DNA from 4 places in the Bradyrhizobium sp. P5_C12 genome. Region 4 is predicted to be linked to each of the others. Evidence: predicted binding sites of a transcription regulator. Region 4 holds the regulator's gene; each other region holds the start of a gene.

Region 1 (3,186 bases), on a different contig from region 4:
CTGGCCGACGAAGTCGGACAGCGACTGCGGGCGCAGCGCGGTGTCGCCGACGTCATCGGAGCGGCGCTCGGGCGTGACCATGCGGGGGGGCGTGGTCATGCGGATAAGCCTGATCGTAGGGTGGGCAAAGGCGCTCTTCGCGCCGTGCCCACCATATCTCCGATCATTCTACAGATGGTGGGCACGCTTCGCTTTGCCCACCCTACGAGATTGACCATCGACGCGCTCACTTCGAGAGCTCCTTCAGGCCGAGCCGAATGAGCTGCGCGGTCTCGGCAGTCTCGCCGGCACTGCGCGATGCCGCCGCGATGGCGGCGGCCGCCTGCGGCTGGCCGTAGCCGAGATTGACCAGCGCGGAGATCGCATCCGCGACGGGCCGCGGCGCACGCTGGTCGTCGACGGCGCCGGCGAGGTGCACAACGGCCGGATCGACATTGGCAAACGCCGGCGCCTTGTCCTTCAATTCGGTGACGATGCGCTCAGCGACCTTGGGGCCGACGCCGGGCGTGCGCGCCACCGCGGCCTTGTCGCGTAGCGCAATGGCGTTGGCGAGATCGGAGGGCGCCAGCGTCCCGAGCACGGCGAGCGCGACTTTTGCGCCGACGCCCTGCACGGTCTGGAGCAGGCGAAACCATTCGCGCTCCTGGTCGGTGCGAAAGCCGAACAGTTTGATTTGGTCCTCGCGGACATAGGTCTCGATCGACAACACGGCGGCTTCGCCCGGCGACGGCAGATGCTGCAGCGTCCGCGTCGAGCAATGCACCTGATAGCCGACGCCGCCGACGTCGAGGAGCACATAATCCTCGCCGTAGGAATCGATCAGGCCCTTGAGCTTGCCGATCATATCCCAACCACCTTCAGCCGCAGCGCCGTGCTCTGGCGGTGATGGGCGTGGGTGATGGCGATGGCGAGCGCGTCGGCGGCATCCGCGGACGGCGGCTCGGCCTTGGGCAGCAAAATCTTCAGCATCATCGCGATCTGGTGCTTGTCGGCGTGGCCGGCGCCGACCACGGTCTTCTTCACCTGGTTCGGCGCGTATTCGGCCACCGTGATGCCGAACATTGCGGGCGCCAGCATGGCGACGCCGCGGGCCTGGCCGAGTTTCAGCGTCGCGACGCCGTCCTTGTTCACGAACGTCTGCTCGACCGCGGCTTCCATCGGCTTGTGGTCGGAGAGCACGGCCGCGAGCCCTTCATGGATCGCGAGCAGGCGGCTTGCGAGCGGCAGGTCGTCCGGCGGTTCCACCGAGCCGCAGGCGACGTAGACGAGCCGATTGCCCTCGGACTCGATCACGCCCCAACCGGTGCGGCGCAGGCCGGGGTCGATGCCAATGATGCGAACGGGGACGCGAATCGGGAGCGCGGTCATGGGCCAGTGATAGCGGCTGGCCGCTGTGGGGGAAACAGAAACAGAACGAAAGTAACAGGGGAAGTGGGGTCGGCCCTTCGCCTCTCCCCGCTTGCGGGGAGAGGCCGGAATGCGCGCGAAGCGCGGATTCCGGGTGAGGGGGACTCTCCGCGAGTCCGTCTGTCAGCGTCTACGCGGAAACAGCCCCTCACCCCGACCCTCTCCCCGCAAGAGCGGGGCGAGGGGGTGCACCGTCCAAGCGGAACGAACCCTACCCGCCCATCTTCGCCATCAGCGCGTCCGAGACCTCGAAATTGGCGTAGACGTGCTGGACGTCGTCGTGCTCGTTGAGCAGGTCCATCAGCTTCAGCAGCTTCTCGCCGGTCTCGTCGTCGACCGCGACCGTGTTCTGCGGCTTCCAGATCAGCGCGGCCTTGCGCGGCTCGCCGAATTTGGCTTCCAGCGCCTTGGCGACGTCGCGATAGCTTTCGGTCGAGGCGTAGATCTCATGGCCGCCCTCGCCGGAGATGACGTCGTCGGCGCCGGCCTCGATCGCGGCATCGAGCACCGCATCGTCGGAGGCGACGCTGCGGTCATATTCGATGATGCCGGTGCGGTCGAACATGAAGGAGACCGAGCCTGTTTCGCCGAGGTTGCCGCCCGACTTGGTGAAGAAGGAGCGGATGTCGGAGGCGGCGCGGTTGCGATTGTCGGTCAACGCCTCGACGATGACGGCGACGCCGCCCGGGCCATAGCCTTCGTAGCGGATCTCGTCATAGTTCTCGCCGTCGCTGCCGAGCGCCTTCTTGACGGCGCGCTCGATATTGTCCTTCGGCATGTTCTCCTGGCGCGCCGCGGTGATCGCCGCACGCAGGCGCGGGTTCATGTTGGGATCGGGCGTCCCCAACTTGGCCGCAACGGTGATTTCCCGCGCCAGCTTGCCGAACAGCTTCGACTTCTGGGCATCCTGCCGCCCCTTGCGGTGCATGATGTTCTTGAATTGGGAATGTCCGGCCATGCGTGGTCTCTTGGTCTCTAGGGAAGTGTCCGCCAGCGAGAGTGGGAAGCGCGGCCTTATAGGCCGCCAACCCACCGGAATGAAAGGGTCTCTCATACTTTAAGGTAATACCGTAGGGCCCCCTGTCCAGATGTTAGGCATCGTTAACCCTGACTTCATTCCGGCCTGCGAAAATAGCGACCGCCCGTCCCCCGACAAGAGTGACCTGATGGCGTTCGGACTATTTCGGAAGCGTCTGCCGGATTCGGCCGCGCCTGCGACAGCCCCGCAAGCTGCGCCGCCTGCCGTCAATGCCGAGCCCGCGCCGGCCGCCGAGAGCGATTCGGCCAGGGAAATCCTCGAACTGCTGGAACTCGAGCTGGGCGCGATGATTCGCCAGCTTGAGCGTGCCGCCAATTCGGTCGCCGGCGGCGCGGAGGCGACCGCGGCGACGCTTGCCGATATCCGCCTGCGCACCGACGCGCTGACCGGCCGGACCAATTCCGCGCAATCGACCGCCTCCACCTTCGCCCAGGCCGCCGACAAGTTCACCCAGTCCGCACAGGGAATCGGCGCGCAGGTCCGCGCGGCCGGCAAGCTCGCCGACGAGGCCAGCGCCGCGGCGCAGGAGGCGCGCGCCAATGTCGACCGGCTGCGCGAGTCCTCGGCCGCAATCGGCAATGTCGTCAATCTGATCGCGCAGATCGCGCGGCAGACCACGCTGCTCGCGCTCAACTCGACCATCGAGGCGGCGCGCGCCGGCGCGGCCGGCAAGGGCTTCGCGGTCGTCGCCACCGAGGTCAAAGCGCTCGCGGTGCAGACCCAGGGCGCGACCGAAGAGA
Region 2 (3,186 bases), on a different contig from region 4:
CGGGCCCATGATGCGGAAGTTGCGCTCCTGCGCGTTGAGGCGGATGACGTCGCGCAGGAATTTGCCGAGCTCGCGCGTCGCTTCCCCGGTAACGCCGCCGGGTTGCGGCACGTCGACGGCGAAGCTGCGGAAGTCCGGCAGCTTCAGCTCCTTCTTGAGCAGCCCGCCATTGGCATGCGGATTGGCGCCCATGCGGCGGTTGCCCTCGGGCGCGATCGCCCTTAGCTCGGCGATGAGCGTGCCGTTTGTATCGAACAGCTTTTCGGGTTCGTAGCTGCGCATCCAGTCTTCGAGAATTTTCAGATGCGCCGGGTTCTCGCGGCAGCTTGCGACCGGCACCTGATGTGCGCGCCAAAAACCTTCGACCTTCTTGCCGTCGACTTCCTTCGGGCCGGTCCAGCCCTTCGGGCTGCGCAGCACGATCATCGGCCAGCGCGGCCGCTCGACCGCCTTGCGGCCGTCACGGGCGTGCTGCTGGATCGAGCGGATGCTGGCGAGCGCGACGTCGAGCGCATCCGCCATCGCCTGGTGCATCAATTTGGGATCGTCGCCCTCGACGAACAGCGGCTCGTGGCCGAGCCCGCGGAAGAGATCGCGGATCTCGCTGTCAGGCATCCGCCCGAGCACGGTCGGGTTGGCGATCTTGTAGCCGTTGAGGTGCAGGATCGGCAGCACCGCGCCGTCATGGGCCGGGTTCAGGAACTTGTTCGAGTGCCAGGAGGCCGCGAGCGGGCCGGTCTCGGCCTCGCCGTCGCCGACGACGCAGGCGACGATCAGGTCGGGATTGTCGAGCGCCGCGCCATAGGCATGGACCAGCGCGTAGCCGAGCTCGCCGCCTTCGTGGATCGAACCCGGCGTTTCCGGCGCGGCATGGCTCGGAATGCCGCCGGGGAAGGAGAACTGCCGGAACAGTCTGCGCAATCCGTCCGCGTCGCGCCCGATGCTCGGGTAGATCTCGCTGTAGCTGCCCTCGAGATAGGTGTTGGCGACCATGCCCGGGCCGCCATGGCCGGGACCGCAGACATAGATCACGTTGAGGTCCAGCGCGCGGATCACGCGGTTGAGATGGGCGTAGACGAAGTTCAGCCCGGGCGTCGTGCCCCAATGGCCGAGCAGACGCGGCTTGATGTGCTCGGGCCGCAGCGGCTCGCGCAGCAGCGGATTGTCCAGCAGATAGATCTGGCCGACGGAGAGGTAGTTGGCGGCACGCCAGTAGCGATCGAGGAGGTCGAGTTCGCTGCGCGGGGCGCCCGATTGTTGTTGATTTGTCATGTTCCTGCCGACCTTCACCCGGCGATCGTCACCAACATTGTTTCGCAACGATCGATCCCTCGCGGCATCAAACCGGATCACCGGATGCAGGTGTTGCGTGAGGTCAAAGGGGCGCGCCCGAAGTTTGGGCAGCGCTACTGTGCATGGGGTTGTTTTCGCGTTTTTTGTTCTCGTTCTTGATTTGTTCTGATCGCGTGCTATGTTGGCTTCATGAGTCGAGCATCCTCTCGTGCCCTCAAGCACCCGCCGGTCACGGCGCCCTCCGAGCCGGCGGGTGCGTCTTCGGATAGTCCTGCCGATTTTCCCGAGCTTGGCGTCGCCATCGACCGCGAACGCAGGCGAGGGCGGGGCGCGCAATCCAACGCCAGCGGCCGCTTTGAGGCCGAGGCGCGCGTCGCCTTCGACGACGGCTGGCAGAGCCTGGAGGAGCTGCCGCCGTTCAAGACCACGGTGGCGGTCGACACCTCGCGCAAGGTGATCACCCGCAACGAATCGCCCGACATCGGCTTCGACCGCTCGATCAATCCCTATCGCGGTTGCGAGCATGGCTGCGTCTACTGCTTCGCGCGGCCGACCCATGCCTATCTCGGCCTGTCGCCGGGGCTCGACTTCGAGTCAAAATTGTTCGTCAAGCCCGAGGCGCCGTCGCTGCTCGAGAAGGAGCTCGCAGCAGCAGGCTACGAGCCGCGGATGATCGCGATCGGCACCAACACCGATCCCTATCAGCCGATCGAGCGCGAGCGGAAGATCATGCGCGGCATTCTGGAGGTACTGGAGCGCGCCAGCCATCCCGTCGGCATCGTCACCAAGTCGGCGCTGGTGACGCGCGACATCGACATCCTCGCGCGGATGGCCAAGCGCAACCTCGCCAAGGTCGCGATCTCGGTCACCTCGCTCGATCCGAAGCTGGCGCGCACCATGGAGCCGCGGGCCTCGACGCCGCCGAAGCGGCTCGAGGCGCTGAAGCAGCTCTCGGAGGCCGGCATTCCGACCACGGTCATGGTCGCCCCCGTGATTCCCGCGCTGAACGATTCCGAGATCGAGCGCATCCTGGATGCGGCGGCGCACACCGGCGTCAAGGAAGCCTCCTACGTGCTGCTGCGGCTGCCGCTGGAAGTGCGCGATCTCTTCCGTGAATGGCTGATGGCGAACTATCCGGACCGCTACCGCCACGTCTTTACGCTGATCCGCGACATGCGCGGCGGGCGCGACTACGACGCTAAATGGGGCGAGCGGATGAAGGGCACCGGCCCGATGGCCTGGACCATCGGCCGCCGCTTCGAGATCGCCTGCGACAGGCTCGGGCTCAACAAGCGGCGCTCCAAGCTGACGACGGATCATTTCGCCAGGCCGAAGCGGAACGGCGATCAGTTGAGCCTGTTCTGAGCGGCGACAGCCAACGAGGCGTAGCATGAGCAAGGAACGACCGGCCCCGGTGCCGCGGCTGACCGTCATCACGCTGGGCGTAAGCGACATCCGCGCTAGCATCGCCTTCTATGATGCCCTCGGTTTTTCGCGCCGGCTGAAGGCGACCGGAGAGGCCGTCGCGTTCTACGATACGGGCGGTCCCGTGCTTGCCCTGTTTCACTGGGACCAGCTCGCGGCGGACGCGACCTTGCCGGACCAGCCGAGGCCAACGGCCTTCCGCGGCATCACGCTCGCCTGGAATTGCCGGGCGCGCGAGGAGGTCGACACCGTGCTGGCCTTCGCCGTCGAAAACGGAGCCACCCTGCTGAAGGCAGCGCACGAAACCGACTATGGCGGCTATTCCGGCTATTTTGCCGATCCCGACGGCCATCCCTGGGAGGTCGTCGTCGCGCCCGGCATTGAGGTCGGCGAGGACCGGCGGGTGCATCTGGCCGACTGAGGCGGCCCGGTTTGAATAACGGGAATTGCGCGGGGTTCCCTGTTGCG
Region 3 (3,186 bases), on a different contig from region 4:
TCACCCGGATTGCGCCGGACGATGCTTCGCATCGCCGGGGGCAATCCGACCTCTCCCCGCAAGCGGGGAGAGGTGAAAAAAACTCACTCCCCCGCCTGGAGCTTCCTTGGGAACAGCTCCGCGGCCCCCGTCGCCACCAGATGCGGGCCTTCGGGCGCATCGCTCTTGCTGAAATCGAGCTCCTCGATCCTCCCCGCACGCTTCTCGATCTTGTCGGCGGAGATCAGGATCTGCCTGACGTCCTCGTTGGCGTCGGCAAAATGCTTCTGCAATTTCAGCACGCGATCCCTAAGACGGCCGAGATCGTCGCCGAGCTTGATCACCTCGGTGCGGATCTGGTCGGCGGCGTCGCGCATGCGCGCGTCCTTCATGATCTGCTGCATCACCTGGATCGCCAGCATCAAAAGCGAGGGCGACACCAGCACGATTCGGGCGCGATAGGCCTTCTGGATGATGTCGTCGAAACCGTCGTGGATCTCGGCATAGACCGATTCCGACGGCACGAACATCAGTGCCATCTCCTGGGTCTCGCCGGCGACGAGATATTTTTCCGCGATGTCGCTGACATGCTTCATCACGTCGCCGCGCAGCCGCTGCGTGGCGATGCGCCGCTCCTCGTCGGTGCGCGCGTCATGCAGCGCCGTCATCGCTTCCAGCGGAAACTTCGCGTCGATGCAGAGCGGCCGCTGGTCCGGCAGGAACACCACGCAGTCCGGCCGTTTGCCCGTCGAGAGCGTGAACTGGAACTCGTAGGCGCCTTTTGGAAGTCCATCCTGGACGATCGCCTCCATCCGCGCCTGGCCGAAGGCGCCGCGCGACTGCTTGTTGGCGAGCACGTCGCGCAAGGTCGTCACCTGGGTGGTGAGGTCGGTGAGGTTCTTGTGCGCGTTGTCGATGATGCCGAGCCGCTCGTGCAGCGCGCGCAGGCTCTCCATGGTGTTGCGGGTGGTGCTCTCCATGGACTGGCCGACGCGGTGGGTCACCGAATCCAGCCGCTCGTTGACCGCGCGGGCCATGTCGGCCTGGCGGCCGGCCAGCGCCTGGGTCATGGCGTCGACCCGGCCCGAGGCCTCACTCTGCGCGTGCAGCATCTGGCTCACGCGCTCCTCGAGCTCGTCGGCGCGGATGGCATTGGCCATCGCGAGTTCCGCGCCGCGCCGCGACGACCGCGCGATCACCACGGCGATCACCAGCAGCAGGATGAGGACAAGGCCGCCGAAGCCGATCAGCGCATCGATGGCGCGCACCGGCCAATCGCCAGCCGTGAAAATGATCTCGTTCATGGCCGCCTTTTAGCCGATTCGGTCCTCTCCGCGAACGAATAGCGAACATTTATGGTTAATCGCCCCCTAATTTTTATGGTTAACGAAGCCCTAAGTTTTATGGTTAGCGGACCGTTAACGGAGTTCCTCGCCGCATTGACCGCATCCGGCATGCGGCTTAAATCGCCGCCATGGCCCTCAGAGAAATCATCATCCTGCCCGACAAGCAGCTGCGTCTGGTCTCCAAGCCGATCGAGAAGGTCACGCCGGAGATCCGCAAGCTGGCCGACGACATGTTCGAGACCATGTACGACGCGCCCGGCATCGGGCTCGCGGCGATCCAGGTCGCGCAGCCGCTGCGGCTCATCACCATGGACCTCGCCAAGCGCGACGAGAACGGCGAGACCAAGCCGGAGCCGCGCGTCTTCATCAATCCCGAGATCCTTGCTTCGTCCGAGGAGCTGTCGGTCTATGAAGAAGGCTGCCTGTCGATCCCCGAATATTACGAGGAGGTCGAGCGGCCCGCGAAGGTGCGCGTGCGCTTCACCGATCTCGACGGCAAGGTGCACGAGGAGGACGCCGAAGGCATCTACGCCACCTGCATCCAGCACGAGATCGACCACCTCAACGGCGTGCTGTTCGTCGACTATCTGTCAAAACTCAAGCGCGACCGCGTGCTGAAGAAGTTCGAGAAAGCCGCCAAGCGCGGGGAGTAAGGTTCTCCGTCATTCCGGGGCGATGCGCAGCATCGAACTAAGGTGCGCAATTGCGCACCTGAGAATCTCGAGATTCCGGGTTCGGCTCTTCGAGCCGCCCCGGAATGACCGTAACTGGATTTCTTTCCTCGCAGGTTTTTTCCCATGCCCCTCCGCCTGATCTTCATGGGCACGCCCGATTTCTCCGTGCCGACGCTGCTCGAGCTGGTCGCGCACGGCCACGAGATCGTGGCCGTCTACACCCGCGCGCCGAAGCCGGGCGGGCGGCGCGGGCTGCAATTGCAGCCGACGCCGGTCGAGGAGGCGGCGCGAAAGCTCGGTATTCCCGTGCTGACGCCGAAGACCCTGAAGACCGAGGAGGCGCTCGACGCGTTTCGCGCGTTTGACGCGGATGCCGCCGTCGTCGTCGCCTATGGCATGATCCTGCCGCAGGCGATCCTCGATACGCCGAAACTCGGCTGCTACAATCTGCACGCCTCGCTGCTGCCGCGCTGGCGCGGCGCGGCACCGATCAACCGGGCCATCATGGCCGGCGACGCCGAGAGCGGCGTCATGGTGATGAAGATGGATGTCGGGCTCGATACCGGCGACGTCGCCATGGCCGAGCGCATCGCGATTTCCGACAATATGACCGCGATCGACCTGCACGACCGCCTGTCCCGGCTCGGCGCCGATCTGATGGTGCGCGCCATGGCGGCGCTCGCCCGCGGCGGGCTTCAGCTCAAGAAGCAGAGCGAGGACGGCGTCACCTATGCCGCCAAGATCGACAAGGCCGAAGCACGCATCGACTGGACCAGGCCGGCGCGCGACGTGTTGCGTCATATCCACGGCCTGTCGCCGTTTCCCGGCGCCTGGGCCGAGCTTGAGAATGCGCGCGTGAAAATCCTGCGCTGCGAGCTGGCGAAGGGCTCCGGTGCACCGGGCGAGGTGCTCGACGATCACCTCACCGTTGCCTGCGGCGAGGGCGCCATCCGCATCCTCGAGCTCCAGCGCGAAGGCAAGGCGCGGATGCAGGCCACGGACTTCCTGCGCGGCGTGCCGCTGAGGGCGGGCGCCAGATTCACCTGACACTGTCATACCTCGCGAAGGCGGGGTATCCAGTACGCCGAGGCTTCTCGGTTGAACGGATGGGCCGCGGCGTACTGGATCGCCCGGTCAAGCCGGGCGATGACGGCAGAATTGGAAACGATGCCCCGCTACAAGCTCAC
Region 4 (3,186 bases):
TAGACCGGGCCGGATGAATCATCCTGCCTCGTCGCCGTTTTGCCTCCGCGCCCGCGCTCGGCTAGAACGTCGCCGTTCATCCGCCCGACCGTGCCCAGCAGGAGTCTTCCCCCGTGGCCTTGATGCCGGTTTCTGACGCGCTCGCCGCGGTGCTGGCCGGCGTGGAGCCGTTGCCCGAAGAGATGATTGCTCTCGCCGAGGCCTTCCACCGCGTGCTCGCGCGCGACCTCGCGGCGCGGCGCACGCAGCCGCCGCAGGCGATGTCGGCGATGGACGGATATGCCGTGCGCGCGGCCGATGCGGCAAAGGTCGACGCCCAGCTGACCGTGGTCGGCGAGGTCGCGGCGGGCCGGCCGTTTGCGAAATCGGTCGGCGCCGGCGAAGCAGTGCGGATCTTCACCGGCGGCGTCGTACCCGACGGCGCCGACGCAGTCGTGATCCAGGAGGACACGGTCGCCGACGGCAAGCGCATCACGATCAGGGAAGCCGCCATCGCCGGACGGCACATACGCCCCGCCGGCGTCGATTTTCGCGAGGGCGATGTGCTGCTGAAGGCGGGCACCCGCCTCACCGAGCGGGGCCTGGCGCTCGCCGCCGGCATGAACCACCCCGAGCTTCCCGTCCGCCGCCGTCCGAAGGTCGCGATCCTCGCCACCGGTGATGAGCTGGTGATGCCGGGGACGACACCCGGCCCGGGGCAGATCGTCTATTCCAACGGCTACGCCCTGCACGCGCTCGCCCGCGGCGAGGGCGCGGAGACCATCGATCTCGGCATTGCCGCCGACACGCTGGAGGCGACCACCGCCGGCATCCGCCGTGCGCGCGAGAGCGGCGCCGACATCCTGATCACGACCGGCGGCGCCTCGGTCGGCGATCACGACCTGGTCCAGCCGGCGCTCAATGCCGAAGGCATCTCGATGGCGTTCTGGAAGATCGCGATGCGGCCGGGCAAGCCGATGATGAACGGACGGCTCGGCGCGATGCGCGTGATCGGCCTGCCCGGCAATCCGGTGTCGTCCTATGTGTGCGCCTTCCTGTTCATGGTGCCGCTGATTCGCGCGCTGTCGGGCCGCGAGATGATTCATCACCGCCGCGAGCGCGCGGTGCTCGGCCGCGACGTCGGGCCCAACGACGTGCGCGAAGACTATCTCCGCGCGCGTCTGGAGCGGCGTGAGGACGGCACGCTCGTCGCCCTTCCCGTCAATCATCAGGATTCCTCGCTGCTTGCGAATCTTGCTGCGGCACAGGCACTTCTCGTGCGCGCGCCGTTGGCGCCGAAGGCTGCTGCAGGCACGCCATGCGAGGTGCTGCTGCTGCCGGCCTGAACGCGTCGATCACACGCGTTCGGCGAACTTTGTCGCGTTCACGGTAAATTAAGCAGTTGCGGAACACATATCGAACATATAGTGTCCGTTCATGATTTGTTTCGAGCATCTGGCGGCTCGCCGCTGAATTCACCGTCTCGGAATCGAACGACATCAACCGGGGGATTTGGTCGAGATGTTAACGCGCAAACAATACGAGCTTCTGCGGTTCATCAGCGAGCGTCTGAAGGAAAGCGGCGTGCCGCCCTCCTTCGACGAGATGAAGGACGCGCTCGATCTGCGCTCGAAATCAGGCATCCATCGCCTGATCACCGCACTCGAGGAGCGCGGCTTCATCCGGCGCCTGCCCAACCGCGCCCGCGCCATCGAGGTGATCAAGCTGCCCGAGCTCCAGGCGGCCGCCGGAAGCCGGCGCGGCTTCACGCCGAGCGTCATCGAAGGCAATCTCGGCAAGGTGCGCTCCAACGCGCCTGCGGACGACGGCGAGCGCCCCGTGGCGGTGCCGGTGATGGGCCGCATCGCGGCCGGCACGCCGATCGAGGCGTTGCAGACCCGCAGCCACACCATCAGCGTACCGCCGGACATGCTCGGCTCGGGCGAGCACTATGCGCTGGAAGTGCGCGGCGATTCGATGGTCGAGGCCGGCATCCTCGACGGCGACATGGCGCTGATCCAGCGCAATGAGACCGCCGATACCGGCGACATCGTCGTGGCCCTGATCGACGACGAGGAAGCCACGCTGAAGCGCTTCCGCCGTCGTGGCGCCTCGATCGCGCTCGAGCCCGCCAATGCCGCCTATGAGGTCCGCATCCTGCCGCCGAACCGGGTCAAGATCCAGGGCAAGCTGATCGGGCTGTACCGCAAGTACTGAGCTGATCCGGCGGTCATTCGATACCCATTGGAGCGGACGGATTGGGAGCGGACGGATTGTCCGCTCCGGCTGGATAGTCTTTCTGGTTTTGCACAGATTATCCGGCCACCTCTCCGGCGCTAGATCCTCGGCACGCCGCACGAAGCGCTTGGCTTCGCGGCCTTGAGAGACCGAGGAGACAACCATGCGCAAGATCGTTTTGAGTGTGCTCGCAACTGCGTTGATCGCCGGCACCGCGCCGCAGGCCTTCGCCGCACAGCCGCACCGCCATGCCCACAACAAGGAGACCGCGGTCAGCGCGCAATTGCGCAATGCCCGCAACGCCGTCGAGCAGACGTCGCAACCGAGCTGGCAATATTCGGGATGGTCGGCACCGGCCGGACGCTGACCTTTGTGTCCGGCGTAATGCACGAAAGCGGACTTTGTTCCTGCTCGATTCGGAAAAGATAATGTGATCGCGGGCTGCGGACCCAAGCCGCAGATTTGCCTACAACCAAGAACACGCTAACATGCTTCCACTCTGATCGAGGCCTGTGCCTCTGAAAGAGGCGCGGGTCGCTATCCTTGAACGAGGAGCACCCGATGTGTGACTACAGCCTGCATGCCGTCGCGACGCGCCCGGCCGAAGTCGGCGAGACGATCGTCACGACAACCTTCCGCGGCACCTCGACGCGCGGCTTCGCCTCCGAAGCCGATCTCTCCGTCGCGGTCTGCCTGCTGCCGGGAACGGAGCTCGCCTTCGCCGACAACGTCCGCTACGACAATCGCTGGATCTGGACCCGCACCATCAACTCGCGCGTCGGCAAGTTCGGCAAGATCGATCCGCACATCCCCGACCGCCATCATGACGCGATCGAGTTTCCCGACGGCAAATACGTGCTGGTGACGCAGCTCGTCGAAGGCCAGCGCGCAACCGTGCTGCAACTGCCGGTGACACAGCCGCTTGGCGAGCACAAGCCGCAGGTCGTCGCCGACAATCGGCCGACCATC

What was found. The regulator LexA, encoded in region 4, represses DNA repair genes until DNA is damaged. The targets are predictions, from matches to a motif close to TGTTCNNNNTGTGTTCNG.
Region 1: ruvC (crossover junction endodeoxyribonuclease RuvC) is a predicted target of LexA. The motif match lies at 1,399-1,416, and genes of this name have one in related genera.
Region 2: ACXJMY_RS17035 (PA0069 family radical SAM protein) is a predicted target of LexA. The motif match lies at 1,444-1,461, and genes of this name have one in related genera.
Region 3: ACXJMY_RS11505 (DNA recombination protein RmuC) is a predicted target of LexA. The motif match lies at 1,314-1,331, and genes of this name have one in related genera.

What each region holds. Positions count from the first base shown of each region.
Region 1 is NZ_JBFULU010000018.1:55,588-58,773, forward strand. Features, by position in the region: gene ruvB (Holliday junction branch migration DNA helicase RuvB) at 1-99, opposite strand, end outside; gene ruvA (Holliday junction branch migration protein RuvA) at 227-844, opposite strand; gene ruvC (crossover junction endodeoxyribonuclease RuvC) at 841-1,368, opposite strand; gene ACXJMY_RS18045 (YebC/PmpR family DNA-binding transcriptional regulator) at 1,619-2,365, opposite strand; gene ACXJMY_RS18050 (methyl-accepting chemotaxis protein) at 2,574-3,186, shown strand, end outside.
Region 2 is NZ_JBFULU010000016.1:142,453-145,638, forward strand. Features, by position in the region: gene ACXJMY_RS17030 (phosphoketolase family protein) at 1-1,272, opposite strand, end outside; gene ACXJMY_RS17035 (PA0069 family radical SAM protein) at 1,483-2,658, shown strand; gene ACXJMY_RS17040 (VOC family protein) at 2,684-3,139, shown strand.
Region 3 is NZ_JBFULU010000009.1:154,693-157,878, forward strand. Features, by position in the region: gene ACXJMY_RS11505 (DNA recombination protein RmuC) at 84-1,283, opposite strand; gene def (peptide deformylase) at 1,454-1,978, shown strand; gene fmt (methionyl-tRNA formyltransferase) at 2,123-3,046, shown strand; gene truA (tRNA pseudouridine(38-40) synthase TruA) at 3,167-3,186, shown strand, end outside.
Region 4 is NZ_JBFULU010000037.1:61,163-64,348, forward strand. Features, by position in the region: gene ACXJMY_RS27520 (molybdopterin molybdotransferase MoeA) at 114-1,325, shown strand; gene lexA (transcriptional repressor LexA) at 1,501-2,196, shown strand; gene ACXJMY_RS27530 (hypothetical protein) at 2,381-2,584, shown strand; gene ACXJMY_RS27535 (hypothetical protein) at 2,779-3,186, shown strand, end outside.